Regions from separate parts of the Pseudomonas sp. HP_08 genome, predicted to be linked through region 3. Evidence: predicted binding sites of a transcription regulator. Region 3 holds the regulator's gene; each other region holds the start of a gene.
The links. The regulator FliA, encoded in region 3, starts transcription of late flagellar genes. The targets are predictions, from matches to a motif close to CTAAAGTTTNNNNNNNNNNNGCCGNTAA.

Region 1 (9,763 bases), on a different contig from region 3:
CGGCCCGTTGAGGCAGTGCAAGGCACGTTGCAGCGCAGTGGTCAGCAGGCTGGCGCGTTCGCGGGTGTATTTTGGCACCACGCGATGGATGATCAGTTTGTAACCGGTGGCCAGATGGTTTTGCAGGGCCTGGCACAGGTTGGCAACCTTGCGCGGGCGCTCATCCAGAACGATGGACTGATTGAGAAAGTGGCGTTCCAGGTGCTTGCAGACGAAATACACTTCCGGGCGCAGCAACTCCAGCAGTTGCAGGCGGTTTTCGCTGGGGGTGAGTAACAGATTGAGCTCTGTAAGACCTTGATACAATTGCCGGGCCATTTCGCCCAGATTCGCTTTGGGCAGGGTCGAGATCCAGCGTTTCAAATCGCGCGGGTTGGCTTCACAGAAGGTCAGGCTCGACTGTGTCGGTGCTGGAACACGCAACAACAAAGGAAAGCTCAAGTTACTCATGCGACAGTCAAACTCCTTTGTGTTACTGACCCGAACGGTGGCATTCAGCTGTTTATCCGCGTTGCCGCCTTGAGTCAGGCAGCGTGCGAATACCCATTAAATACAGAGTGTCCTACAACACCGAGGGGTCGACTGTAACAGCATCGACCTGACATCGCAGCTAAATCTGGCTTATGGCCATAACCATAACGGGTAACAAACCGGACACTTGATCCGGGTCAGGTGACCGGCCAGAAAAGGTTCCAGGAACCGTCCTGACCGGCCCGGTAAATCAAACTGCCGTTGTATGGGCCAGTGCCTGACCCATGCTGACCGCTGATCCGGCCGCCAGGTTTTCAGCCCATTTCACCTGCTCGGGGCCGAACAGCACGATGACGGTGGAGCCCAGTTTGAAGCGGCCCATCTCGGCGCCTTTTTCCAGATGGATCGGCGCGCGGGCGGCTTCGTCGTAGCGCACGGTTTTCAGCGTGCGCTTGGGTGGCGTGACCAAGCCGGCCCAGACGGTTTCGACCGAGGCGACGATCATTGCGCCCACCAGCACCATGGCCATCGGGCCGCGTTCGGTATCGAAAATGCAGACCACGCGCTCGTTGCGGGCAAACAGCTCCGGCACGTTTTCGGCCGTGGTCTGGTTGACCGAGAAGATGCGGCCGGGCACATAGACCATTTCACGCAGGGTGCCGGCCAGTGGCATGTGCACGCGGTGGTAGTCCTTGGGCGACAGGTACACGGTGGCAAACTCGCCGCCCATGAACGGTGCCGACAGGGCCGGATCGCCGCCCAACAGTTCCAGCACGCTGAAGCTGTGACCTTTGGCCTGGAAAATACGGCCTTGTTCGATCGGGCCCAGCTGGCTGATGGCGCCGTCGGCAGGGCTCAGAATCGCGCCGGGTGTGGTGTCCAGCGGGCGGGCGCCAGGCTTCAGGGCGCGGGTGAAGAAGGCATTGAAGTGTTCATAGCCGTGTACGTCTTCGACCTGGGCCTGGGACATGTCGACCTGATAGCGACGGGCGAACCAGGCGGTGAAGGCGTTCTTGAACCAGGTAACGCGGCACTCGGCGATGCAGCCGGCCAGGCGCGACAGCAAATGATGCGGCAGCAGGTACTGACTCAGGATAAACAGACGCTCTTTCATGAATATTCCTAACACTTGATGGAGGCCTGCACGCACCGGACGGCAGGCTGCAGGTTTATTGTTCGACAGGGGTGTCGGGGTGATTGCCCCATTCGCTCCACGAGCCGGCATAAGCCTTGACCCGCGGGTAGCCCAGCGCCTTGGCGGCCAGATAGGTAAAGCCGGAGCGGCGATGGCTCTGGCAGTGGGTGATCACTTCCTTGTCCGGGGTAATCCCCAGGTCTTCCAGCACCTGGCGCAGGTCATGGCGAATGCGCAACTGGCGCGCCTTGTCCATGCCGGCGGTCCATTCGAAATTGACCGCGCCGGGCACATGCCCGCCTTTGGCCGACAGCACCTTTGCCCCGGAAAACTCTTCCGGCGCGCGGGCGTCCCAGATCGCCAGGTCGTCGGCGCCCAGGCGGCTTTGCAGGTATTCGCGGGTGGCGGTGGGTTGCTCGTGCAGTTCCAGGCTCACAGGCGTGATGCCTGGCGCCGGAGTGTCGGTGGACAAGGCCAGGCCGTCTTCGGCCCATGCCAGAACACCGCCGTTGAGGTAGTGGTAGCGGCTGTGGCCGATAACGTCGAGCAGCCAGATAAAGCGCCCGGACCAGCCGCCGCCTTCGTCGTCGTAGACCACGTAGACCGCATCGCTGCGATGGCCCAGTTCGCCGAACAGGCGCTCCAGGTCGGTCTGGCTCGGGGCAAGTCCAGGGGCCGGTGGCTGACCCAGCTGGGTGCGCTTGGGCTCGATGAAGCGCGCACCGGGAATATGTCCTGCGTCATAGCGGGCCTGATTGGTCAGGTCCACGAGAATCAGTTCCGGCGCCGTCAGGCGTGCCTGCAGGTCGCTGGGTTCGATGACCAGCGGCAAGTCGTTGAACACGGACATTTCCAGCCTCCCTTGATGAGCAAAGGCGCAAATTGTAGCCCAGGCGAGCGCTGAAAAGTGTCGTTGCGTCGATAACCCTGCCGCGTCAGGACTTGACCTGGACGAAATTGACCAATGCCCGCTCGATGCACTGCGAGGTTTTGGCAAACGCCTGCACGGTGATCTCCGACAGCGGACTGCCGCCCTGATCGGCGACGGCCAGCATCAGCACCTTGCCATTGCAGCTGAGCGAGCGGATCAACAGGTGCTGGCCCTTGAACAGAACCTTGAACACCGGCGGCAACAGCGCGGCGAACTGCGCATGGTTCGCGGGGGTCAGGCGCAATTGCGTCGGTTGTCCAAGCAGGCGCGCCAGCACCTTGCTGTCCTTGAGCGGGAACTGCAAGGAAGCGTTGTCGGTGCTCATGCCGGCCAGTTGGTGTACACGCAACAGGCTGGCGGTCTTGTCGGGCATCAGCAGCATGACCCGCTGCATGCCACAGGCCACCAGTGCATCGCGGGCCAGCGTGGTCAGGTGCATGGCGTTATTGAACGGGCTGGGCTCGACCAGAAGCTCTGCGCACAGCGTGCGCCAGCGTTGCAAGGCATCGGCGGAGGGCGGCGGTGCCGGTTCGTGATTATTGGTGATGCGCCTGAAATCCCAGGGCCACAGCAGGGATTCGGCCGGGTGCCACAAATCCTTGCTCGCATGCTGGCGCGCGCTGCTGCTGGCGTTCTGGTGAACCTGTTGCTGGACATCCTCCAGTGGTTGCTGCAAATACAGGCTGCTGAGCAGTTCCCAGCGCAGGCAGTGCGGGCTGTTCCAGGCCTGCTGCGCGGCCAGTGCCAGGCCGTTGCCCATCAACACCGTATTGGCCGGCTGGTTGAACCAGCGTTGCAGGGCCGGGTCGGCGTCCATGTTGCGCTGTTGCTGCAGCGGGTCGTGGTTCTCGCGGGCGATGCGCAGGGCCTTGACCCACTCGCGGCGTTCCTTGATCAGGACGGTGTAGCCGCGGGTCACCCACAGCGGCAGGCGCCAGGTTTCGGCCAGGGCCAGGCACAGGTCCAGCAGATTGATACCGAACAGTTCCTGTTCGACGTTGCGGCTTGATTCGCCCTTGTGGATAACCCGCAGCTCCCATTCTTCGAGCAGCTTGGGATGTGCCAGCGCCATCGGCCACAGCGGTGCGAGAAACAACAGGCTGCCCAGATGGATGTCTTGCCACAGGCGCGCCAGGCGGCTGGCGAACAGGCCGCTGGCCTGCTGGGTCGCGTGCTGGCTGATGAGGATCAGTTGCCGATAAGCCTTGGGAATTTCATCGGCCGGCTTGGCCGGCAAGCGATTGAGCAGCACCTCGGTGCGCGCCAGTCCCAGACGATTGAGCGCCACTTCCAGGCTCTCGGCCTGCTCGGTCAGGCCATGGGCATGTTGATTGGCTTCGCGCAGGACGCTGAGCACCAGTGCCGGGCTTTCCTGCATCATGTCGGCAATCTCGCGCAGCGAACGACGGCTGTCGTTCAGTGCCGAACGCACATGCGCATGGTTGTGCTGCGGGATCGGCAGCGCAAGGCCATCCAGTTGCTTGACCCAGGCATCGAGCGTTCGTGGGCGAGGGAAGTGTGGCGTTGTCGGCATACGGGTTGGCCTGTGCGGCTAAGAGTCTGTCAGTGATGGGTTACGCTTATTCAGACCTTGCAATGTCATGTATTGTTACACCCTGCGTCGATGGCGAAACAGGTTTTTCACGCGAGCAGGCTACAGTCTGGCTCAGTGACGCCGATAAGTAGAACAACAGTTTCACCGTTGCACCGCACATATCCCTGAATCCGACTGAACAAGTATTTTTTACCTATGGCTAAAATCATCGGCATTATTGTCGTTTTCGCGAGCGTTCTCAGCGGATACGTGCTGTCTCACGGTCAGATCATGGCGTTGTTCCAGCCGTTTGAAGTCCTGATCATCGGGGGCGCGGCACTGGGTGCCTTCTTGCAGGCCAACCCGGGTCATATGACCATGCATGTGTTTAAAAAGTCGCTGAAGATGTTCAGTACGCGCTTTACCCATGCCTATTACCTTGAAGTGCTGGGGCTGATCTACGAGATCCTCAACAAGAGTCGCCGCGAAGGCATGATGGCCATCGAAGGTGACATTGAAGAGCCGGCGTCCAGCCCGATCTTTGCCAAATACCCAGGTGTTCTCAAAGATGACCGCATGACGGCCTACATCTGCGATTACCTGCGCATCATGTCCTCCGGCAACATGGCCCCGCACGAGCTTGAAGGCCTGTTCGACATGGAATTGCTGAGCATGAAGGAAGAGCTCGAGCATCCTTCCCATGCAGTGACCGGGATCGCCGACGGCATGCCCGGCTTCGGTATCGTCGCGGCGGTACTCGGTATCGTGGTGACCATGGCCTCGCTGGGTTCCGGCGACAAGGCCGCGATCGGTCAGCACGTGGGTGCGGCGCTGGTCGGTACCTTCTTCGGTATTCTGGCGGCCTACGGCTTCTTCGGCCCGCTGGCCACTTCCCTGGCACACGATGCCAAGGAAGAAATGAACGTCTACGAATGCATCAAGGCGTCGCTGGTGGCCTCTGCTTCCGGCATGCCGCCTTCACTGGCCGTCGAGTTCGGCCGCAAGGTTCTGTACCCGGCACATCGCCCCAGCTTCAGCGAGCTGGAACAAGCTGTACGCGGTCGTTAAGCCATGGAAAATAATCAGCCGATAATCGTCAAGCGGGTCAAGCGCTTCGGTGGTGGACACCACGGCGGCGCCTGGAAAATCGCCTTTGCCGACTTTGCGACGGCGATGATGGCGTTCTTCCTGGTGCTGTGGCTGATGTCGGCCGCCACCCCGGAAGAGCTGGTGGCGATTGCCGGCTATTTCAAGGACCCGGTCGGCTTCAGCGACAGTGGCTCGCCGTACGTGATTGACCTGGGCGGCTCGCCGGAAATGGCCCCGGACCGCTCGCTGAACCCCGAGATCAAAAGTACCCCAAGCCCGGACACCGTGCCGATCGAGTCCGACGACGCCGAGGCCAAGGCCGATCAGGTCGAGAAAGAGCGTCTTGAGATGCTCCTGCAAGAACTGCAGAACAAGGTCGAACAAAGCCCGCAACTGCAGAAATTCAAGGACCAGATCCTGCTTGAAATTACCCAGGACGGCTTGCGTATCCAGATTGTGGATGCCGACAACCGGCCGATGTTCGACTCCGGCAGTGCGCGGCTCAAGCCGTATTTCGAAGACATCCTGCTGGCCCTGGCCGACACCATCAAGGATGTGCCGAACAAGATCAGCGTCAGTGGTCACACCGATGCCAAGCCTTTTGTCGGCAGTGGCGAATTCGGCAACTGGGAGCTGTCGTCCAACCGTGCCAACGCTGCACGTCGGGCGCTGGTGGCGGGCAGCTATCCGGAAGCGCAAGTGGCGCGGGTGGTGGGTTATGCCTCTTCGGCCTTGTATGACCGTAATCAGCCGCAGAACCCGATCAACCGCCGCATCGACATCGTGGTGCTGACCAAAAAGGCCCAGCAGCTTATCGACGGCGATCAGGGAACCGGTACCGCGCCTGCAGGTACGCCGGCTGCGCCTGCAACACCGGCGCCGCCGGGTGCCTCGAACGCTGCGCCGGTCGACCCGCAGGCCGGCGCCCAGCCGCATGAGGTTCGCCAGCGGCTGAACCTGTTCGAGCAGGGCAACGCACGGGCACCGGGTCAATAACGGTTGTAAAGGACCGGCCGGGCGCCGGTCCTGCGATCAATATTCTTCTTGCGGCAGGCTGGCCAGAATCGAACGGTAGCTGTGCATCCGCTGCGCTGAAATACGACCCTCTTCCAGTCCCTTGAGCAGCGCACAGCCCGGCTCGCGATCATGCTTGCAATCGCGAAAGCGGCAGGTGCCGATCAGGTTGTTGAACTCGATGAAACCCGCTTCGACATCGTGACGGCTGACATGCACCAGGCCGAATTCGCGGATGCCCGGTGAGTCGATCAGCTCGCCGCCATTAGGGAAATGGAACAGGCGTGCGGTGGTCGTGGTGTGCGTGCCTTGCCCGGAAAACTCCGACAGCGGCCCGACCCGGGTGCCGACTTCCGGCAGCAGGCTGTTGACCAGCGAAGATTTACCCACACCGGACTGGCCGACAAATACGCTGACCTGCCCGTTCAGGCGCTCTTCGAGTTGCTGCATGCCGTCGCCTTGATGGGCGGACACTTCCAGCACCGGATAGCCCAGGCCGCGATACACCGACAGCAGCTCGTTGAGGAAGACCGAGTTCTGCTCGTTGATCAGGTCGGCCTTGTTGAGCAGCAGCAGCGGATGAATGCCGGCATGCTCGGCGGCCACCAGATAGCGGTCGATCAGGTTGGCGTGCGGCTCGGGCATCGGCGCGAAGACAATCACGATCAGGTCGACGTTGGCCGCCACCGGCTTGAGCTGGCCGCGTGAATCGGGCCGGCACAGCTCGGTGCTGCGCGGCAATTGCGCAACGATGACGCCGATGCCCTGGTTGCCGGCTCGCCACACCACCTGGTCGCCGGTGACCAGCGCCGGCAGGTTGGCGCGCAGGTGGCAGCGGTAGGTCTGACCCTGTTGCTCGCCTTCCTGCGCTTCGACTTCGACCTGAACGCCGAAGTGGGCAATCACCAGGCCGACCTGTTCAGGGCCCAGATCGCCCCCTTCGAGGATTTCGACCGCCTGGGATTCCCGTTTGGCGGCGCGAGCGGCGCGCTCGCCCTGGATCTTTTCGATGCGCCAGTTCTGGCGGCGATTGAGTTGGCGTTTGGCCATGGATACTTCCGATGTGTGAGGCCCGAACCGCGCCGTGTGGCTGCGTTCGGCCCGCAAAAATGAACAGCTTGGGATGCAAGGGGCCGATACTAGCACGCCGGGCTAGGCTAAACTGCGCGCCTACGCTGAGGAGCCCAAACATGCAGAGCAAGAGCAACCTGATCTGGATCGACCTGGAAATGACCGGTCTCGATCCCGACCATGACGTCATCATCGAGATGGCCACCATCATTACCGACAGCGAGCTCAACACCCTGGCCGAAGGCCCGGTGATCGCCATCCACCAGAGCGATGAAATCCTCGCCGGCATGGATGAATGGAACACTCGCCAGCACGGCGGTTCCGGTCTGACCCAGCGGGTGCGCGAGAGCACGATCAGTAACGACCAGGCCGAAGCCCTGACCCTGGACTTCATCAAGCAATGGGTGCCGGAGCGCAGTTCGCCGATCTGCGGCAACAGCATCTGCCAGGACCGCCGCTTTCTGTACCGGCACATGAAAGGCCTGGAAAACTACTTCCACTACCGCAATCTGGATGTCTCGACGCTCAAGGAACTGGCCGCGCGCTGGTCGCCGGAGCTCAAGTTCAAGAAAGGCAGCACCCACCTGGCACTGGACGACATTCGCGAATCCATCGCCGAGCTGCGTTTCTATCGCGAACACTTCATCAAGTAGCCGCCGGGTTTACAGAGGCGAACGGGTTCACAGGTGCAGCGAATAAACATCGCTGCACCCTTTCAGTGCGCCGGGCGGCTGGGTAGACTGCGCGGCTTTGTCGCCGGGACTGCCGCCATGTTGTTGATGCTTTATCTGATTGCCATCACTGCCGAGGCCATGACCGGCGCACTGTCTGCCGGGCGTCGCGGCATGGACTGGTTCGGCGTGGTGCTGATTGCCTGTGTCACCGCGCTGGGTGGCGGCTCGGTGCGCGACGTGCTGATCGGCCATTACCCGCTGACCTGGGTCAAACACCCGGAATACTTGGTGCTGACCAGCGTGGCGGCGCTGGTGACCATCTTTATCGCGCCCTTGATGCGTCATTTGCGCTCGCTGTTTCTGGTGCTCGATGCCCTGGGGCTGGTGGCGTTCACGCTGATCGGCTGCATGACCGCACTGGAAGCCGGCCACGGCATGTTGATCGCCTCGGTGTGCGGCGTGATCACCGGCGTCTTTGGCGGCATCCTGCGCGATATTTTCTGTAACGATATCCCGCTGATCTTCCGCCGCGAACTGTACGCCAGCGTCTCGTTTCTGGCGGCGTGGTGTTTTCTGTTATGCGGCTACTTCAACGTGCCGAGCGAGCAGGCGATTCTGATCACCTTGTCGGGCGGGCTGCTGCTGCGTTTATTGGCCATCCGCTTCAAATGGGAAATGCCCAAGTTTGTTTATAAGGATGATCATTAGTAGGAGCGCGCTTGCCCGCGACCGAGTGCGCTAGCGCTCGCAAAATCTCGGAAACGCCACACATTTACGACTGCTAACGCAGCCGGTCGAGGTGGTCCGGCATTCCAGCAAGCGCGCTCCTGCTGGCGTGCTGCCCGATAGCCCACTCCACGTGTTCTCTGACCATTTCGGAGGGATAGTCGCGGCGCGCTTCAAGGGCTTGCAGCACGCTTATAGTCGAAGGCGCGTTGCCCAGGCCGACGGCGAGGTTGCGTAGCCAGCGTTCGTAACCGGCGCGGCGCAGTGGCGAACCTTCGGTGCTGGACAGAAAGCGTTCTTCGTCCCACATGAACAATTCGGCCAGGCCTGCATTGTCCAGGTTGTGGCGCGGCTGAAAGTCGCTTTGCTCGGTCGGCTTGGCGAAGCGGTTCCAGGGGCAGACGATCTGGCAGTCGTCGCAGCCGAACACCCGGTTGCCGATCAGCGGCCTCAGTTCCTCCGGAATGGCGGTCTTGAGTTCGATGGTCAGGTACGAAATGCAGCGCCGCGCATCCAGCACATAAGGGCCGACGAAAGCGTTGGTCGGGCAGATGTCCAGGCAGGCGGTGCAGCGTCCGCAGTGTTCGCTGGCATGCGGCGCGTCGACCGGCAAAGGCATGTCGACGAACAGTTCGCCCAGAAAAAAGAAGCTGCCGGCCTTGCGGTTGAGCACCAGGGTGTTCTTGCCGATCCAGCCTAGACCGGCCTGTTCGGCAATGGCCTTCTCCAGCACCGGCGCGCTGTCGACGAAGGCGCGAAAGCCGAATGGCCCGATGTCCTGCTGAATGCGCTCGGCCAGTTGTTGCAGGCGCTTGCGCACCAGCTTGTGGTAATCGCGGCCCAGGGCGTAGCGCGACACATAGGCTTTTTCCGGCTCGCCAAGCCGCTGGTTCATCTCGGTGTCGCCCGGCAGATAGTCCATGCGCAGCGACACCACGCGCAAGGTGCCGGGCACCAGTTGCTCGGGATGGGAACGTTTGCTGCCGTGAGCGGCCATATAGTCCATCTCGCCGTGGTAGCCCGCGTCGAGCCAGCGCTGCAAGTGCTGTTCGTGCTCATCCAGCGCCAGCCCGCTGATGCCGACTTGCTGAAAGCCCAGTTCACGGCCCCAGGTCTTG
Region 2 (9,763 bases), on a different contig from region 3:
ATGCGCTTGATCGCCGAGCGGCCCGATGCACAAGCGCTGGCGCGCCACTGTGGCTGGCTGATGGCGGCCGAAGTGCTGGCGGTAGGCCTGGACCTGAGCTTTGCCCCGGTACTGGACCTGGACCACCAGCGCAGTGCCGTGGTCGGCACGCGTGCCTTCGAAGGCGATCCCGAGCGTGCCGCGCAACTGGCCGGCGCGTTCATCGAGGGCATGAACGAGGCCGGCATGGCCGCCACCGGCAAGCACTTTCCGGGGCACGGCTGGGCCGAGGCCGATTCACACGTGGCCATCCCTACCGATGAGCGCAGCCTGGAGAGCATTCGTGCCCAGGACCTGGTGCCTTTCGCCCGCTTGAGCCGGCAACTGGCGGCGGTAATGCCGGCGCACGTCATTTATCCGCAGGTCGACGCGCAGCCCGCCGGCTTCTCGCGGCGCTGGTTGCAGGACATCCTACGCGGCGAGTTGCAGTTCGACGGGGTTATTTTCAGCGATGACCTGTCCATGGCCGGGGCTCATGTGGTCGGCGATGCGGCGAGCCGTATCGAGGCTGCACTGAGTGCCGGTTGCGACATGGGCCTGGTGTGCAACGACCGTGGCGCTGCAGAGCTGGCCCTGAGTGCTGCGCAACGCTTGCAGGTCAAGCCGTCGCCGCGTTTGGCGCGCATGCGCGCTCAGGCGCATGCGGCAGCCGGATACCGTCAGCATCCGCGCTGGTTGCAAGCGTTACAGGCCTTGCGCGCAGCGCAGTTGATCGACTGATCGACCGGGTCAGAGAATCCGGTACAGCAATCGCTCGATACGTACCCGGCTGACCCGACGCAGGAATTTGTGCACACCTTCGGGGTAGTCGGCCAGCGTTTGCAGCTCTTCATAGTTGCCGACGCGGCGGGTGTGCTGCATCAACTGAGCGATTTCTGCTGCGCGGGTCTCGCGCCATTTGCCTTGCGGGTCGTCGATCAGCAGGGCGTTTTCCAGGTCGAGGTTGAACGCGCGCGGGTTGAGGTTATTGCCGGTCAGCAGCGTGTAACGCTCATCGACCCAGATACCCTTGAGGTGGAAGGTATTGTCGCCGTCCTTCCACAGGTGCACGTTCAGGCGCTGACGCGTGATCGCTGCCTGGTGCTTGCGGGCAAAGCGCCGCAGGCTGATCTCGTAGAGATAGGGCAGGGCCGAAATAACCTTGAACGGCTCTTGCGGCGGGATGAAAAAGTCGTTGGCGGTCTTGTCGCCAATAATGATGTCGACCTTGACCCCACGCTTGAGCGCGCGGTTGATCTCCCGCGTGACGGCCACCGGCAGGTTGAAATACGGCGTGCAGATCGTCAGCTGGCGTTCGCTGCTGGCGATCAGTTCGCAAATCGCCCGATTGAGGGTGTTGCGCGGCCCGACGCCCAGCAGCGGCGTGATGCGCAGCTCGCCGTTGTCGGTGACGCCTGTCGAGGTGTCATAGGCCGCCCGCTTGAGCTGGCCGCGAAAGGTGCGGATCTCGCCGCGCAGGCTGCGCGAGGTCGGCGGTTGTGGCAGGTCGAGGCGATGCACCGCAGGCGAATCGATGATTTCGCGCTGCACCAGATCGACAAAGCTGTCGGCCAGCGCTGCGCTGTGAATCAGGTGATAGCGGTCGAGCCGGTACTTGTCCTGTTTGTGCAGATAGACATTGTTGATGCTCGCGCCGGTGTACAGCACGTTGTCGTCGATCACGCTGCCTTTGAGGTGCAACACGCCAAACAGCTCGCGGGTCTGCACCGGCACGCCATAGATCGGCACTTCCTGCTCGTATTCCAGATGCTGCGCTTGATACCAGGCACTGTTGCCGGGCTGGCGGCCGGCGCCGATCAGCCCGCGCTGGGCGCGAAACCAGTCGACCAGCACGCGGATGTCCAGGTGCGGGCGCGCCTGTTTGGCGGCGTACAGGGCATCGAGCACTTCCTGTCCGGCTTCGTCCTGTTGCAGGTACAGGGCGATGATATAGATGCGCCGGGTGGCCGAGGCGATCTGCTCCAGCAGGCGTTGACGGTAGTTGGCGGCGTCAGGAATCAAGGTGATTGCCTGGTCTTGCAAGACAAAACCGCGAAGCGTGTCCAGGGTCGAGCGTCTGAAGGGGGACTGCATAAGCCTCTCATGGGGTTTGCGCAACAGCCTGCGAGCTTACACCAGATTGGGCACGGCAACAGGCTGCCGTGCCCGTGTCGATCAATAGCCGTGGCGCTTGAGAAGTGCGTCACTGTCTTCACGGGCCGGGCGCTTGTAGTAGCGCAGCAGCTCGGCCGGGCGATTGGTGAAAAAGCCGTCGACACCGGCATCAGAGACCGCTTTGAAGTCCACTGCGTCGTCCACGGTATAAGGGTGGATGATCAAGCCTTTTTCATGGGTCAGGCGGTTCATCCACGGTTTGACCAGGTCCATGTAGCTTTGCCCGCCGCCCTGGGCAAGCCTGGCCGAAGGGCCGGTGCCGATGGCGCCGTTAGCCTTGGCCCAGTCGATCCAGGCCTGGAAATCGGCCTCGGACCTGACCTCTTGTGCGCCGTAATAACTGGCGCGGTCCTTGAAGCCTGAGTCTTTGAAGTCGACATCGGATTTCGCTGGGATCGAGCCCTTGCCAATCCACAGCAGCAACACTTTGGGCACCTGCGGCATTTCCTTGTGCAGCAATTGCAGGCTGTTTTTCTCGAACGTCTGCAGCACCACGCGCCCCGGCAAATGCGCCACATTGACCTGGCCTGCCGCCGCTGCTGGCCGCTCGCTGAGCCAGCCGCGTTTTTCCAGCGCCTTCTTCAGGTCGGCCTCGATGCCCGGAAACTGGCCGGGGGCCTTGGTTTCGATGTACAGCCCGGGCTTGTTCGCGCCGCCTTCGGCAATGTCGATCACCTCATCCAGGGTCAGGATCTTCAGCCCCGCGTAAGCGTTGCGGGCACGCTCCGGGTACGCCTTGTTGAACCAGCTGCCGGCATCGAGTTGTTTCAGCTCGGCCAGGGTAAAGCGGTTGACCGGCTCATCGGCGCGGGCGGCAAACACCTCGGCGACGTTGGTGGTACGTCGCAGGTTGTCGTCGTGCAGGGCGATCAGCACGCCATCCTGCGTGCGTTGCAGGTCCAGCTCCAGATAGTCCGCGCCCAGGTCGCGCGCCAGGGTATAGGCCGGCACGGTTTCTTCGGGGGCATCGAACGATGCGCCGCGATGGGCGATGACCGCAGGCCACGGGATGCCGGCTTTTTCACTCAAGGCTTTGCCGGCCGGCTCACTGGCACTGACCGAACTGGCGGCCAGCATCAGGCCGGCCATGAGCGGTGCCAGCAGGTGCCTGGCCAATGGAAAGCTGCGCGCTACAAATCCGTGCATAGTCGAGGTTCCTTGCGAGGTAAAAGACGCCATCCGGCAGGCAGTGATGGCCTGAGGCCTTTAATGCATGCAATAGTAGACCCATGATCCGGCGCTAATGTGCCCGGTCAGTCTGTGTGGCAAATGAGTCCAGCGTGTGAACGTTTCACTTTCCCAGGTGTGTCCGATGGAAAACAACGCTTGCAGGGCTCTGGAAGGTTTCGTCGATATGCTCATGGACGCGATCTGCGTGGTCGACACAGAAGGGCGTTTTGTCTATGTCAGCGCCGCGTGCGAGCGCATTTTCGGTTACGCCGCACAAGAATTGATCGGTACTCAAATGTTGCATCTGGTCCACCCCGATGATCGCCAGCGCACGCTGGCGGCCGCGCGGGAAATCATGGACGGCCAGCCCAAGTTGCACTTCGAGAACCGCTACCTGCACAAGAACGGTCAGGTGGTGCACATCATGTGGTCCGCGCGCTGGTCGGAGGTCGATCACTTGCGCATCGCCGTGGCCCGTGACGTCACCGAACTCAAGCGCGCCGATCACCTGCGCCTGGGGCTGTTGCAGATTTCCGAGGCGGCCAATGGCGGTGACGACCTGCCGGGTCTGTTCGTGCGCATCCATCAAGTGCTGGGCGATTTGCTGCCGGCACGCAACCTGTCGATTTCCCTGTACGGGCAAAGCCACGAGTCGTTGACGTTCGCCTACCACGTCGATGATCAGGACGACCCGGCCAGCGCCCGCACGCTGGCCCTGGAGATCGCGCACAGCGGCCAGCCATCGGCGTTGACCGACGATAAGACGCCCGCCTGGCTGGGCGTTCCATTGCAGACTGCCGGCGGCATCATCGGCGCATTGATGATCAAGGGCACGCCAGAGAGCCCGGCCTACAGCGTGCAGGACCAAGCGCTGCTGCAGTTCGTCTCCGGTCAGGTCGCGGCGGCGATCGAGCGCAATCAGTTGCATGAGCGGCTGCAGTTGATGGCCCGCTACGACCAGCTCACCGGGCTTGCCAACCGCATGCTGCTGCAGGAGCGCCTGCAAGGCGCGGTCGAACATGCCCAGCGCCATGACGACCGGCTGGCGGTGTTGTACCTGGACCTGGATAAATTCAAGCAGGTCAATGACACCCTCGGCCATGCGGCTGGCGATGCGCTGCTGCAAGAGGTCGCCCGGCGTCTGAAAGCCTGCGTGCGCAGCAGCGACACCGTGGCGCGCATCGGCGGCGACGAGTTCGTGGTGCTGCTGGAGCGGGTGCAGGCCGATACCGATGCCGTGCGCGTGGCGCAGACCATTCACAATGCCTTGCGTGTGCCGATGCAACTGGAAGGGCGCCGCTGGAGTATTTCTTCGAGCATCGGCATTGCCCGCTACCCGCAAGATGCGACCGATCTTGCGCAGTTGTTCCGCCATGCCGATCAGGCGATGTATCGCGCCAAACGCCAGGGCTGATCGGCATCAGTGTTATTGTCGGCGTTTTTTCAGGGCATAAGGACAACTCCCCATGACAACGACGGTGCTGGTGCTGGTCGAAAACCTCAACGAATACCTGCCGATTCTGGAGGACAGCGGGTTTCGTTTACTGCGCGCACCGACCGCCGCCCTGCGCGCCGAAGCCATTGCCCGGCATGCCGATGAAATCGAGGCGGTGGTCACTCGCGGGCCGCTTGGGTTTTTTGCCGAAGAAATGGACGCCTTGCCAAAGCTGCGGATCATCTGCGTCAGCGGTGCCGGCTATGAAAAGGTCGATGTGCCGGCAGCCGAAGCGCGGGGCATTCAGGTCACCAATGGCGCCGGGGTCAATGCGCCGACCGTGGCCGATCATGCCCTGGCGCTGTTGCTGGCCGTGGTGCGTGATATCCCGCAGGCCGATGCCTCGGTGCGTCGCAGCGAGTGGCGCAAGGCAATGTGTCCGTCGCTGGCCGGCAAGCGCCTGGGCATCGTCGGCCTGGGTGCGGTAGGCCTGGCGATTGCCCGCCGCGCCGCCGCCTTCGATATTCGGGTCGCTTACCACAATCGTCGCCCGCGTCAGGACACCGAATACGACTGGTACGCCTCGGTGCTGGAACTGGCCGAGGCTGCTGACTTCCTGCTGTTGGCCACGCCGGGCGGCGCCGCTACCCACCATCTGGTCGACGCGCCAGTGCTCAAGGCTCTGGGCCCGCAGGGTTATGTGGTGAATATCGCCCGTGCCAGCGTGGTCGACACCGCAGCGCTGCTCGAGGCCTTGCAAACGCGCAGCATTGCCGGCGCGGCGCTGGATGTCTTCGACGACGAGCCGAATGTGCCCGATGCCTTCAAGTGCCTCGACAACGTGGTGCTGACCCCGCATGTCGCCGGGCTTTCACCTGAGGCCTCGCATGACTCGGTGCGCCTGGTGGCCGACAACCTGCTGGCGTTTTTCGCAGGCTTGCCGGTATTGACGCCGGTGTCGTCCCGTTAAATTGCAGTACTGGGCGGTGTTCGCACAAAACCGCCCTTATACAGTCATCGTCTGTTAAAGCCCGGCCAGTCGCTCCCGATAATAAAGGCATCTTCCCTCTGTGCTTCACAAGGATCTGCCATGCGCCTCAATCAAATGAGCATCGCTACCCGGGCGTGCCTGAGTTTCGGTCTTATCGCTGCCCTGGTCGTGTTTCTCGGCCTGTTCGGCATGCACAACGCCTCAAGCATCCGCAGTGCGCTGGTGCATACCGAAGAGGTCACCCTGGCCGGCAGCCGCTCTCTGGCGCAGATCCGCGACAACCAGCTGGGTATTCGAGTGATTACCCTGCGCATGATGCTCAATCGCGAGCCTGCGGTGCTGACCCCGACGCTGGCACGCCTTGAGGTGTTGATCGGGCAACTGGACACCTCGATGCAGAATTACCAGAAGGTCGTGACCGGGCAGGGCAAGCCCGCCTTCGACGAGATGCTGACCACGCTGGGCAACTACCGGCGCCTGCTCGACGAGTACCGCAACCTGTCGAGCCAGAACCGCCTGGACGAGATGCGCAGCTTGCTCAACGGCGGCATTCAGGATGCCTCGAACAAGACCGGCGAGCTGTTTTCCGAGCTGCTGCGGATCAATATCGAAGAAAGCGCAGCGTCCAACACTCAAGCCACCGAGCGTTATGAAAGTACCCGGCTGTGGTCGATGCTGGTGCTCGGTCTGGCGCTGGTGCTGACCTGCGTGCTGGCCTGGGGCTTGATCCGCAGCATCGTCAGGCCGCTGCGCGAGGCCATCGATCTGGCCCGCGCGGTGGCCGACGGCGATCTCACTCATCGCTTGCAGGCGCAAGGCAAGGACGAGCCGGCGCAACTGATCGAGGCGCTGGCGCGCATGCAGCACAACCTGCGCGAAGCCTTGGGGCTGATCAACCAGACCGCCGTGCAACTGGGCCAGTCGAGCAACGATGTCGGGCAGATTACCCAGCGCAGCCTGAGCGAGACCGCGCAGCAGCACGATGAGATCGAACAGGCCGCCACGGCGGTCAACGAAATGACCGCCGCCGTGGAAGAGGTGGCCAGCAATGCGGTGTCGACCTCGCAGGTTTCCGATGATTCGCAGCGCATTGCCGAGCGCGGCAATCGGCAGGTGCAGCACACCTTGTCGACGATTCGTACGCTGGGCCAGGGCATGCAGCAAGCGTCTGCCAACATTGGCGAACTGGCGCTGGAGTCGCAGAAGATCGGCAAGGTGCTGGATGTGATCCGTGCGATTGCCGAGCAGACCAACCTGCTGGCGCTCAACGCTGCCATCGAAGCGGCGCGAGCCGGAGATGCCGGGCGCGGCTTTGCGGTGGTTGCCGATGAGGTGCGCGCACTGGCCGGGCGTACCCAGACCTCGACCCTGGAAATCGAGCAGATGGTTTCCACCATCCAGAACGGCACGCAACAGGCCGTGCAGGCCATGCAGGGCGGTACGCGCCAGGTTGACGACACGTTGCAAAGCGCGCAAGCCACCGGGCAGGCGCTGGAAGAAATCAACCTGGCCATCGTCGCCATTCACGAGCGCAACCTGGTCATTGCCAGCGCCGCTGAAGAGCAGGCCCAGGTGGCGCGTGAAATCGACCGCAATCTGGTCAATATTCGCGATCTGTCGGTCAGGACCTCCGAGGCCTCGACTGAAACCGGCCGCTCGGTCAATGCCTTGCGTGGCACGGTGGGCGCCTTGCAGGACATGCTGGGACGTTTTCATTTGTAAGCGGGAACCGCGCTTCAACAATCGGGTCTGACGCCTGCGCCTGGTTAACCCACGGCAAAAGACCCTTTTTTTTCTGGGCTTTTCCCACAATTGTTCGATATTCAGGCGCCCGGTGGGTTGCCGTGTCTTCAAGGCGGCCTTAGACTGCCGCCCCTCGTGAATGGAGTGCGCGGCAGCGCCTGACAGTCAGGGCGCTTGAAACGCCCGCGGCAAGCACTCTCCTTACCGGCTAAATGCACGTTTTTTATTAGAGAAATCAATGACAAAGGAACAGTTGCTGGCCATGCCGGCCGATGACTACATGAACGCCGAGCAGCAAGCTTTCTTCGTCAAGCTGTTGCAGTCCATGAAAGTCGAAATCCACGAGCGCATCGAGAAGAGCCGTATCGCTATCGAGAGCCTGGACACCCCGGCGGACCCTGCCGATGCAGCTTCGGTCGAAGAAGAGCGTCACTGGCTGGTGAACTCCATCGACCGCGACCAGCGCATGCTGCCCCAGCTGGAAATGGCCCTGACACGCATTACCGATGACAGCTTTGGCTGGTGCGACGACAGCGGCGAGCCCATTGGCCTGAAGCGCCTGCTGATCAGCCCGACCACCCGCTACTGCATCGAAGCGCAAGAGCGCCACGAGCAGATCGACCGGCACCAGCGCCAGGTCTGATTCTCAAGGCGGTGTGCGTTACCCGACCGGGAGGCAAGTAATTGCCTCCCGGTTTTGTTGTGCCCGGAATTTGCCTGCGGGCAATACCTTCATACGGCCAATGGCTGATAGCAAATAGCTGCCAGCTGGCGTTAAATGCCCCTGATAACAAAAAAATCAGCAGGGGTTAGGGATCATGACCGACAGCGTATCGTCTGCAGGGAAGCTGGCAATGTCCGGCGCGCAGGCCTCAGGTTTACCGTCTTTGTATTGGATAGCGCTCGGCCAAAGCCTGGGCATTGGCCTGTTGCTGGCCGCCGTGTCCTTGGCGGGGCTGGCGATCTGGCTGGCGGTGCCACTGGCGCTGGCGCTGATCTGGTGGCCGCGTCTGGCGACGCGCAAGCCTGTGCTGGCGCACGTCGAGCCTGGCAGTGGCGACATGTCGCGTTTGACCCGCGACTTGTCGTTCACCACCAGCCATAACGCCCTGTCAGCCGCCAGCGTCGCGTATTCAGTGCGTCAATTATCGGCCAGGGTCGAGTCACAACTTCAGGCTGCCGAGCAAGTGGTCGGCAATGCCGAAGTGATGATCGCCACCGAGCAGCAGACCGCCCAGTTGAGCCAGCAGGCGCTGGCCGCCGCCAGTCAGGCGCGGCACAGCAGCGAGGCCGGGCGCAGCGTGCTGATCGAGTCGATCGAGCGCATGCACCGCCTGAGCAAGAACGCGGTCGACAGCCGTCAGGTCATCGAAGCCTTGAGCCAGCGCAGCGAAGAGATTCAGCGCGTGGCCCAGGTCATTCAGTCGATTGCCAGCCAGACCAACCTGCTGGCGCTCAATGCCGCCATCGAAGCGGCGCGGGCCGGTGAGCACGGGCGTGGCTTTGCGGTGGTTGCCGATGAGGTGCGCGGTCTGGCCAGGCGCACCGCCACCGCTACCGATGAAGTGGGGCAGATGGTGGCCGATATCCAGCAGCGCACCGGCCAGGTGGTCGAGCAGATCCGTTCGCTCACCGACGACCTCAACAGCGGCGTGCAACAGGTTGAAGACACCGGCACTCATCTTGAACAGATCGCCCGGCTGGCTGCCGGCGTCGAAAGCCAGGTCGGCGAGATCGCCCAGGGCGCACAGATCAATCAGCAACAACTGGCCAGCCTGTTTGTGGCGGTGGAGCAGATGCGCAGTGACCTGGCGGTCAGCGACCAGCAGACCCGGCACCTGGCCCAGGCCGCCGTGCAGATGGAAGGCCAGGCCGAAACCATCAGCCAGCGCCTGGCCGAAGTGGGGCTGGACGATTACCACCAGCGCATCTACGACCTGGCCCGCGAAGGCGCGCGGCAGATCGGTGCGCGCTTCGAGGCCGATATCGAGCAGGGCCGGGTCAGCCTCGACGATTTGTTCGACCGTCATTACCAGCCGATTGCCGCGACCGTGCCGCCGCGCTTCCATACCCGTTTTGATCGCTACACCGATCAGGTTCTGCCCGAGATTCAGGAGCCGCTGCTCAAGCGCCATGAAGGCCTGGTGTTTGCCATTGCCTGCACCCAGCAGGGCTATGTGCCGACGCATAACAACGCTTTCAGCCAGCCGTTGACCGGCGACCCTGTGCTG
Region 3 (9,763 bases):
TGGCCGAGGTGCAGCGCCAGCAAGAGATGCTGCCGCCGCCAGGCCGTGTGCAGGATTCCAAAGAGCTGGGCTGGGACGACGTGACGCCGGTCGACATCATCGGTCTGGAAGTCGGCTATCGCCTGATTCCGCTGGTGGACCGCAACCAGGGCGGGCAACTGCTGGCGCGGATCAAGGGCGTACGCAAGAAGCTCTCGCAGGAGCTGGGCTTTCTGATGCCCACCGTGCACATCCGCGACAACCTTGACCTGGCGCCCAGCGCCTATCGTTTGACGCTGATGGGCGTGATCCTGGCCGAGGCCGAGATTTACCCGGACCGTGAGCTGGCGATCAACCCGGGTCAGGTTTACGGCACCCTCAACGGTATCAGCGCCCGTGACCCGGCCTTTGGCCTGGAAGCGGTGTGGATCGAAATCAGCCAGCGCAGCCAGGCGCAGTCGCTGGGCTACACCGTGGTCGATGCCAGTACCGTGGTCGCCACGCACCTCAACCAGATTCTGTACAAGCATTCGCATGAGCTGATCGGCCACGAAGAAGTCCAGCAATTGATGCAATTGCTGGCCAAGAGCTCGCCGAAACTGGCCGAAGAACTGGTGCCGGGTGTGCTGTCGCTGTCGGGCCTGCTTAACGTGTTGCAGGCCTTGCTGACCGAGCATGTGCCGGTGCGCGACATTCGCACCATTGCCGAGGCCATCGCCAACAATGCTTCAAGGAGTCAAGATACCGCCGCTTTGGTGGCGGCGGTACGTGTCGCGCTGAGCCGCGCAATCGTGCAAAGCATTGTAGGAATTGAGTCTGAGCTGCCTGTTATCACGCTTGAGCCAAGGTTGGAACAGATCTTGCTCAATAGTCTGCAGAAGGCCGGTCAGGGTCAGGAAGAAGGCGTTCTTCTTGAACCGAGCATGGCCGAGAAGCTCCAGCGTTCGTTGATCGAAGCCGCCCAGCGTCAGGAAATGCAAGGGTCGGCTGTGATTCTGCTGGTAGCAGGCCCCATCCGGGCCATGTTGTCGAGGTTTGGACGGTTGGCTGTACCGAACATGCATGTTCTGGCGTACCAGGAAATTCCGGACAACAAGCAAGTCACCATCGTAGCGACTGTCGGGCCCAACGGCTGAGGTAGTGAGTCATGCAAGTTAAGCGATTTTTCGCCGCCGATATGCGTCAAGCCATGAAACTGGTTCGCGATGAGCTGGGCGCCGAGGCGGCCATCATCGGTAACCGGCGCATTGCCGGTGGCGTCGAGCTGACTGCTGCCCTGGATTACAAGTTGTCCGCCCTGGCGCCGCGCGTGCCGAACATGGAACTTGAAGACGAGCTGCGCAAGACCCAGTCGCGCATCGTCTCTGCACAAGCCGAACTTGAAAATCGCACCGACAACGATGCGAACAACAACCTTCAGCTGTTTTCCGGCTTGCCGCTCAGCGCTGCCGACACGCACATCGAACCGACCCTCGAAGAGCCGCCACGGCCTGCTGCGCCACCGCCTTCATCGGCCAGCAGCGAAGCCGCCATCGGCCAGCGCGTGTTCGAGTCGATGTGCTCGGAGCTCAATGGCCTGCGCGAGCTGCTTGAAGTGCAGCTCGGCTCGCTGGCCTGGAACCAGTTGCAGGGCGCCCGCCCGCAGCAGGCCAACCTGTGGCGCCGTCTGCAGCGCATCGGCCTGTCGGGCCCGCTGTCACGCGACCTGCTGGGCATGATCCCGGACATCGAAGACCCCAAGCAGGCCTGGCGCATGCTGTTGGCGTACCTGGCGCGGATGATCAATGTGCCGGAAATCGAGCCGCTGGAAGAGGGCGGTGTCATCGCCATGGTCGGCCCTGCCGGCATGGGCAAGACCACCACGCTGGCCAAACTGGCCGCGCGTTACGTGCTCAAGTACGGCTCGCAGAACATCGCGCTGGTGAGCATGGACAGTTTTCGTATTGGCGCCCAGGAGCAGCTCAAGACCCTGGGGCGGATTCTCAATGTGCCGGTGACCCACGTCGACCCGGGCCAGTCGCTGGCCCAGGCGCTGGAGCCGTTGATTCGCAAGCGCGTCGTGCTGATCGACACCGCAGGCCTGCAAGCCAGCGACCCGGCACTGCGTCTGCAACTGGAAAGCCTGGCCGGGCGGGGTATTCGCTCGCGCAACTATCTGGTGCTGGGTACTACCAGCCAGAAACAGGTGCTGACCGCGGCCTATCACAGCTACAAACGCTGTGGCCTGGCCGGCTGCATCCTGACCAAACTGGATGAAACCGCAAGCCTTGGCGAAGTGCTGAGCCTTGCGATCGGTCATGAATTGCCAGTGGCTTATCTGACCGATGGGCCACGTATTCCTGATGATCTGCATCTGCCGCGTCGTCACCAGCTGGTGAGCCGTGCGGTCAGTGTGCAGATGCAGGATGAGCCGAGCGAAGAGGCCATGGCGGATATGTTCGCCGACCTGTATCACACCCCCGGCAAGCAAGTGGGGTAAATGATGGAAACGATTGGAAAGTCCCTGCATCTCTGGTCTGCCAGGCATTGTTCGCTCGCGAACGTGCAGCCCGTAATGTGGTTTCGGTCTACGCATGACAAGGTAATGAAATAACATGGGCAGCATGCATCCCGTACAGGTTATCGCCGTGACCGGCGGCAAAGGTGGCGTCGGCAAGACCAACGTGTCAGTGAACCTTTCACTGGCGCTGGCCGAGCTTGGGCGACGTGTCATGTTGCTCGATGCCGACCTGGGCCTTGCCAATGTCGATGTCCTGCTGGGCCTGACCCCCAAGCACACCCTGGCCGATGTCATCGAAGGCCGCTGCGAGCTGCGCGACGTGTTGTTGCAAGGCCCTGGCGGTGTGCGCATCGTGCCGGCTGCCTCAGGCACCCAGAGCATGGTGCATCTGGCGCCTGCCCAGCATGCCGGCCTGATCCAGGCCTTCAGCGAGATCGGCGACAACCTCGACGTGCTGGTGATCGACACCGCCGCCGGCATCGGCGAATCCGTGGTTAGCTTCGTACGCGCAGCGCAAGAAGTGCTGCTGGTGGTGTGCGACGAACCGACGTCGATCACCGACGCCTACGCGCTGATCAAGCTGCTCAATCGCGACTACGGCATGAACCGTTTCCGGGTCCTGGCCAACATGGCCCAGAGCCCGCAGGAAGGACGCAACCTGTTCGCCAAGCTGACCAAGGTCACCGACCGTTTCCTTGACGTGGCTCTACAGTACGTTGGCGCCGTTCCTTATGATGAGTGCGTACGCAAGGCCGTGCAGAAGCAACGTGCCGTCTACGAAGCGTTTCCGCGTTCCAAGTGCGCCCTGGCGTTCAAGGCTATCGCCCAGAAGGTCGATACCTGGCCGCTGCCGGCCAACCCGCGCGGGCACCTTGAGTTCTTCGTCGAACGGCTTGTTCACCAGACCAGCGCAGCGGGACCTGTTCAATGACAGCCAGCGGTTATCAGATGTACAGCAAGGCTTCCAGGAATTCGCAGTACGAACTGATCGAGCGTTACGCTCCATTGGTCAAGCGCATCGCCTACCACCTGTTGGCACGCTTGCCGGCCAGTGTGCAGGTGGAAGATCTGATCCAGGCCGGCATGATCGGCCTGCTGGAAGTGTCGACCAAATACGACTCGAGCAAGGGCGCCAGTTTCGAGACTTACGCCGGTATCCGCATTCGTGGGGCGATGCTCGACGAGGTGCGTAAAGGTGACTGGGCGCCACGTTCGGTACACCGCAATACCCGGATGGTCAGCGACGCAATTCGCAGCATTGAGTCAAAAACCGGTCGCGACGCTAAAGATCACGAGATTGCTGCCGAACTCCAGTTAAGTCTGGATGATTATTACGCTATCTTGAACGACACCTTGGGCAGCCGCCTGTTCAGTTTTGACGACCTCTTGCAGGACGGCGATCATGACGGGCTGCACGAGGATGGCGCCAGCGCTTCGCTGGAGCCGTCGCGGGACCTGGAAGACGAGCGCTTTCAGGCCGCGCTGGCCGATGCCATTGCCAATTTGCCAGAGCGTGAGCGTCTGGTCTTGGCGCTGTATTATGACGAAGAGCTGAACCTCAAGGAGATCGGTGAGGTCCTGGGGGTCAGCGAGTCACGGGTTAGCCAGTTACACAGCCAGTGCGCCGCGCGTTTGCGGGGGCGTTTGGGGGAGTGGCGCGCGCGCTGACAGCGCCCGGACTATCCGGGCGGCTGCAGACCGGCTGTGCAGGGCGTCATGTGTCGAGTAACCAGACAAGGCAGGAGCCTGTCAGCAGACCTTTCGGGGTGGCTGTTTCAGGCGCTTTGGCCGTGTCTATGTGCCCGGGATGTGAAGGCTGCAAACGGTCGAAAATGTGCTGTGCCGGTATTGAGTGAACAGCGGGTCCGGGAGCCGGGCTCGTTCAGGACTGCTTGGAGGTCGAATTGGACAAGAACATGAAAATCCTCATCGTTGATGATTTCTCAACGATGCGGCGGATCATAAAAAACCTGTTGCGTGATCTGGGGTTCACCAACACCTCGGAAGCCGATGATGGCCTTACCGCGCTGCCGATGCTGCAAAGCGGTGGTTTCGATTTTCTGGTTACCGACTGGAACATGCCCGGCATGTCAGGCATCGACCTGCTGCGCCAGGTGCGTCAGGACGAGCGTCTGAAGAACATCCCGGTATTGATGGTGACCGCCGAAGCCAAGCGTGAGCAGATCATCGAGGCTGCCCAGGCCGGTGTTAACGGCTATGTGGTCAAGCCTTTTACCGCCCAGGTACTGCAAGAAAAGATCGAAAAGATCTTCGAGCGCGTCAATAGCTGATGCATGCCGCGAGGGCGCTATGGACAACAATGATTCGCTGGGTGACTTTGAGTCGACCCTGAAAAGACATGCGCATGAACTCGTCGCCAGCCTTGAAAAAGGCAAATTTGGCGATGCGGTGCAATTGATCCATGAGCTCAATCAGACGCGTGACCGCGGCCTGTATCAGGAAGTGGGCAAGCTGACGCGTGAATTGCACAGTGCGATCGTCAATTTCCAGATTGACCCACAAATGCCGCAAGCCGAAGAGGTGTCCCAGATCACGGACGCCACCGAACGCCTGTCGTATGTTGTGCGCCTGACCGAAGGTGCGGCCAACCGCACCATGGACCTGGTGGAACAAAGCACGCCGTTGATGAACAGCCTCAGCGACGATGCCAAGGCGTTGAGTACCGACTGGGGACGCCTGATGCGTCGCGAGATCGGTGCCGAAGAGTTTCGCGGGCTGGCCAAGCGCGTTGAAAGCTTTCTTTCTCGGACAGAGAAGGAAAGCCACAGCGTGGCGACCAACCTCAACGATATCTTGCTCGCTCAGGACTATCAGGATCTGACCGGTCAGGTGATCAAGCGCGTCACGCAATTGGTCACCGAGGTTGAGAGCAATCTGCTCAAGCTGGTGCTGATGGCCAGCCATGTCGATCGCTTTGCCGGCATCGAACATGATCGTGAAGCACTGTTGGCGGAAAATAATCCGAAAAAAAATCTCGCCCAAGGTGAAGGTCCGCAAATTCATGCCGATAAACGGGAAGATGTCGTTTCCGGTCAGGATGATGTGGACGACTTGTTATCGAGCCTCGGCTTCTAGATCTTGACGGTTAATTTTAGGGAGCACCCCCATGAGCTTCGGCGCCGATGAAGAGATCCTTCAGGATTTTCTGGTAGAGGCCGGCGAGATTCTCGAGCAATTGTCCGAACAACTGGTCGAGCTTGAAAGCCGACCGGATGACGCAGACTTGCTCAACGCAATTTTTCGCGGTTTTCACACTGTTAAAGGGGGCGCCGGCTTCCTCCAGCTGCATGAGCTGGTGGAGTGCTGCCACATTGCCGAGAACGTGTTCGACATCCTGCGCAAGGGTGAGCGGCGCGTAGACTCTGAATTGATGGACGTGGTTCTCGAAGCGCTGGACACCGTCAACAGCATGTTCGGCCAGGTGCGTGAGCGTAGCGACGTCACGCCTGCCACCCCTGAACTGCTGGCGGCACTGGCACGTCTTGCCGACCCGCAGGCTGCCGACGAGGCACCCGTGCAAGCGGCGCCTGTGCAAGCGGCAGCTGTCGCACCGGTGGCAGAAGCTGAAGCGCCGGCGCCCGACGATGAAATCACTGACGACGAGTTCGAGCGCCTGCTCGACTCGCTGCACGGTGCCAAGTCCGATGCGGTCGCTGCCTCGGCACCGCCGTCGCCGTCTGCGCCGCAAGCGCAGGTTTCGGCCAGCGATGAAATCACTGACCACGAGTTCGAAGCCCTGCTCGATCAGTTGCATGGCAAGGGTTCGTTCGACGCCAGTATCGCGGGAGCATCGGCAAGCGGTGCGGCGCCAGCGGCTGTTGCGCCGGTCGCGGCGGCAGCACCTGCGGTGGCGTCCGATGAAATCACCGACGACGAATTCGAAGCCCTGCTCGATCAGTTGCACGGCAAGGGCTCGTTCGATGCGGACAAGGCCACGCCTGCCGCTGCGAGCGCTGCGCCTGCAGCGCCTGTCGCCGCGGCGAAGGTCGAAGCACCGGCTGCCTCGGACGAAATCACCGAACACGAATTTGAAAACCTGCTCGACCAGTTGCATGGCAAGGGCAAGTTCGAGCCTGCGGCAGTGGCGGGGGCTGTGTCTGCACCGCCTGCGCCTGCTGCCAAAGCGGCGGCACCGGTCGCCAAGCCGGCTCCAGCGGCGGCCGCACCGGTTGCCAAGCCTGCTGCTGCGCCTGCGCCAGCCCGTGCTGCTGCCGCTGCCGCCCCGGAAAAACCGGCCGCGGTCGAATCCGAGACCACCGTACGGGTCGATACCGCGCGCCTGGACGAGATCATGAACATGGTCGGCGAACTGGTGCTGGTGCGTAACCGTCTGGTGCGCCTGGGGCTCAACAGCGGCAACGAGGCCATGTCCAAGGCGGTGTCCAACCTTGACGTGGTAACGGCCGACCTGCAAACCGCGGTCATGAAGACGCGCATGCAGCCGATCAAGAAGGTCTTCGGTCGCTTCCCGCGACTGGTTCGCGACCTGGCCCGCCAGCTCAAGAAAGAGATCAACCTGGAACTGGTCGGCGAAGAAACCGACCTCGACAAGAACCTCGTCGAGGCCCTGGCCGACCCGTTGGTCCACTTGGTGCGCAACGCGGTGGACCACGGTGTGGAAACCCCCGAAGAGCGCGAAGCTTCCGGCAAGCCACGCGGCGGCCGTGTGGTTCTGTCCGCCGAGCAGGAGGGCGACCACATCCTGTTGTCGATCTCCGACGACGGCAAGGGCATGGACCCTGCGGTATTGCGTGCCATCGCCGTCAAGCGCGGCGTGATGGACAAGGACGCTGCCGACCGCCTGAGCGACACCGACTGCTACAACCTGATCTTCGCCCCGGGGTTCTCGACCAAGACCGAGATTTCCGATGTGTCCGGGCGCGGTGTGGGCATGGATGTGGTCAAGACCAAGATTTCCCAGCTCAACGGCTCGATCAACATCTACTCGACCAAGGGCCAGGGCTCCAAGATCGTCATCAAGGTGCCGCTGACCCTGGCGATCATGCCGACGCTGATGGTCATGCTCGCCGACCAGGCCTTTGCTTTCCCGCTGGTCAACGTCAACGAAATCTTCCACCTGGACCTGTCGACCACCAACGTCGTCGATGGCCAGGAAGTCGTGATCGTGCGCGACAAGGCCTTGCCGCTGTTCTACCTCAAGCGCTGGCTGATCCGCTCGGCCGCTTATGAAGAGCAACGTGAAGGCCATGTGGTGATCCTGACGGTGGGCACTCAGCGCATCGGCTTTGTGGTCGACCAGTTGGTCGGTCAGGAAGAGGTGGTCATCAAGCCGCTGGGCAAGATGCTGCAAGGCACCCCAGGCATGTCGGGCGCCACCATCACCGGTGACGGTCGCATTGCGTTGATTCTCGACGTTCCGAGCATGCTCAAGCGTTACGCCTCGCGGCGGATTTGATTCTGGTGCCGGGGCCGCTTTTGCGGCCCCGGGCGCCTATTGGAGTGTTTATGGCAGTCAAGGTCCTGGTGGTGGATGATTCCGGTTTTTTCCGCCGCCGAGTTACGGAAATCCTGTCTTCGGACCCCCAGATTCAGGTGGTCGGTACCGCCACCAATGGCAAGGAGGCCATTGAACAGGCCCTGGCACTCAAGCCCGATGTGATCACCATGGATTACGAAATGCCGATGATGGATGGCATTACGTCGGTGCGCCACATCATGCAGCGCATTCCTACCCCTGTACTGATGTTCTCCTCACTGACCCACGAAGGCGCGCGAGTGACCCTCGATGCCCTGGATGCCGGTGCGGTCGACTTCCTGCCGAAGAATTTCGAAGACATCTCGCGCAATCCCGACAAGGTTCGCCAACTGCTGTGCGAGAAGATCCAGAGCATCGCGCGCAGCAATCGTCGTTTCAGCGCGTCCTCAAATACACACGCCGCACACACGCCAGCAGCCCCTGCGAGCACCAGCAGCACGACATCGTTCGACACCCCGCGTCGCCCGGCACCGCCGCCACCGCCGGCGGCTGCACGGCCAGCGCCTGTGCGCTCTCCGGCGCCGGCGCCTGCTGCCCACGCGCACCATGCCCCGGAGCATCGTTCGCCAGCGCCGCGTCGTAAATCCTACAAGCTGGTGGCCATCGGCACCTCGACCGGCGGTCCCGTGGCGTTGCAGCGGGTGCTGACGCAATTGCCCGCCAACTTTCCGGCGCCTATCGTTCTGATCCAGCACATGCCGGCCGCTTTCACCAAGGCCTTTGCCGAGCGCCTCGACAAACTGTGCAAGATCAGCGTCAAGGAAGCCGAAGACGGTGACCTGCTGCGTCCGGGCCTGGCCCTGCTGGCCCCTGGCGGCAAACAGATGATGATCGATGGCCGTGGCGCGGTAAAAATCCTGCCCGGCGACGAGCGCCTCAACTACAAGCCGTGCGTGGACATCACCTTCGGTTCGGCGGCCAAGAGCTACGGCGACAAAGTGCTGGCGGTGGTGTTGACCGGCATGGGCGCCGACGGCCGTGAAGGCGCGCGCATGCTCAAGCAGAGCGGCAGCAATGTCTGGGCGCAGGACGAAGCCAGTTGCGTGATCTATGGCATGCCCATGGCCATCGTCAAGGCTGACCTGGCCGATGCCGTCTATAGCCTCGATGACATCGGCCGGCACCTGGTCGAGGCGTGCCTGTAATGGATATCCTGAGTCTTATCGGCCTGATCCTGGCGCTGATAGCCATTATCGGCGGCAACTTTCTCGAAGGCGGTCATGCCGGTGCCTTGCTCAACGGCCCGGCGGCGCTGATCGTGCTGGGCGGCACGCTGGCCGCCTCGCTGATCCAGTCGCCGATGAGCGCGTTCAAGCGCGCCATGCAGATTTTTCCGTGGATCCTGTTTCCGCCGCGCATCGACCTGTCCGGCGGCATCGACCGGATCATCGGCTGGAGCCTGACCGCACGCAAGGAAGGCCTGCTGGGGCTTGAGTCGATTGCCGATATCGAGCCGGATGCGTATGCGCGCAAGGGCCTGCAATTGCTGGTCGACGGTGCCGAGCCCGAGACCATTCGCAGCATCCTGGAAGTGGATTTCATCACCCAGGAAACCCGTGATATCCAGGCCGCCAAGGTCTTTGAAGGCATGGGCGGCTATGCACCGACCATCGGCATCATCGGTGCGGTCATGGGCCTGATCCATGTCATGGGCAATCTGGCCGATCCCAGCCAGTTGGGCAGCGGTATTGCCGTGGCATTTGTCGCCACTATCTATGGCGTGGCCAGCGCCAACCTGTTTCTGCTGCCGGTCGCCAACAAGCTCA

Region 1: the regulator FliA is predicted to act here: its motif matches at 4,192-4,219, upstream of motA (flagellar motor stator protein MotA).
Region 2: the regulator FliA is predicted to act here: its motif matches at 5,823-5,850, upstream of ACYAS9_RS29955 (methyl-accepting chemotaxis protein).

Annotation. Positions count from the first base shown of each region.
Region 1 covers NZ_JBTOQC010000052.1:30,968-40,730, reverse strand. Annotated here, with positions in the region: gene ACYAS9_RS28035 (molecular chaperone) at 1-450, opposite strand, end outside; gene asd (archaetidylserine decarboxylase) at 722-1,591, opposite strand; gene ACYAS9_RS28025 (rhodanese-like domain-containing protein) at 1,641-2,456, opposite strand; gene ACYAS9_RS28020 (HDOD domain-containing protein) at 2,542-4,071, opposite strand; gene motA (flagellar motor stator protein MotA) at 4,288-5,139, shown strand; gene motB (flagellar motor protein MotB) at 5,143-6,156, shown strand; gene rsgA (small ribosomal subunit biogenesis GTPase RsgA) at 6,193-7,224, opposite strand; gene orn (oligoribonuclease) at 7,365-7,898, shown strand; gene ACYAS9_RS27995 (trimeric intracellular cation channel family protein) at 8,016-8,627, shown strand; gene queG (tRNA epoxyqueuosine(34) reductase QueG) at 8,701-9,763, opposite strand, start outside.
Region 2 covers NZ_JBTOQC010000053.1:196,292-206,054, reverse strand. Annotated here, with positions in the region: gene nagZ (beta-N-acetylhexosaminidase) at 1-759, shown strand, start outside; gene pssA (CDP-diacylglycerol--serine O-phosphatidyltransferase) at 769-2,112, opposite strand; gene ACYAS9_RS29970 (glycerophosphodiester phosphodiesterase) at 2,194-3,339, opposite strand; gene ACYAS9_RS29965 (diguanylate cyclase domain-containing protein) at 3,506-4,777, shown strand; gene ACYAS9_RS29960 (2-hydroxyacid dehydrogenase) at 4,830-5,768, shown strand; gene ACYAS9_RS29955 (methyl-accepting chemotaxis protein) at 5,889-7,511, shown strand; gene ACYAS9_RS29950 (TraR/DksA family transcriptional regulator) at 7,771-8,175, shown strand; gene ACYAS9_RS29945 (methyl-accepting chemotaxis protein) at 8,351-9,763, shown strand, end outside.
Region 3 covers NZ_JBTOQC010000004.1:150,807-160,569, forward strand. Annotated here, with positions in the region: gene flhA (flagellar biosynthesis protein FlhA) at 1-1,115, shown strand, start outside; gene flhF (flagellar biosynthesis protein FlhF) at 1,127-2,458, shown strand; gene fleN (flagellar synthesis regulator FleN) at 2,574-3,410, shown strand; gene fliA (RNA polymerase sigma factor FliA) at 3,407-4,147, shown strand; gene ACYAS9_RS05770 (chemotaxis response regulator CheY) at 4,396-4,770, shown strand; gene ACYAS9_RS05775 (protein phosphatase CheZ) at 4,790-5,575, shown strand; gene ACYAS9_RS05780 (chemotaxis protein CheA) at 5,607-7,916, shown strand; gene ACYAS9_RS05785 (protein-glutamate methylesterase/protein-glutamine glutaminase) at 7,967-9,142, shown strand; gene ACYAS9_RS05790 (flagellar motor protein) at 9,142-9,763, shown strand, end outside.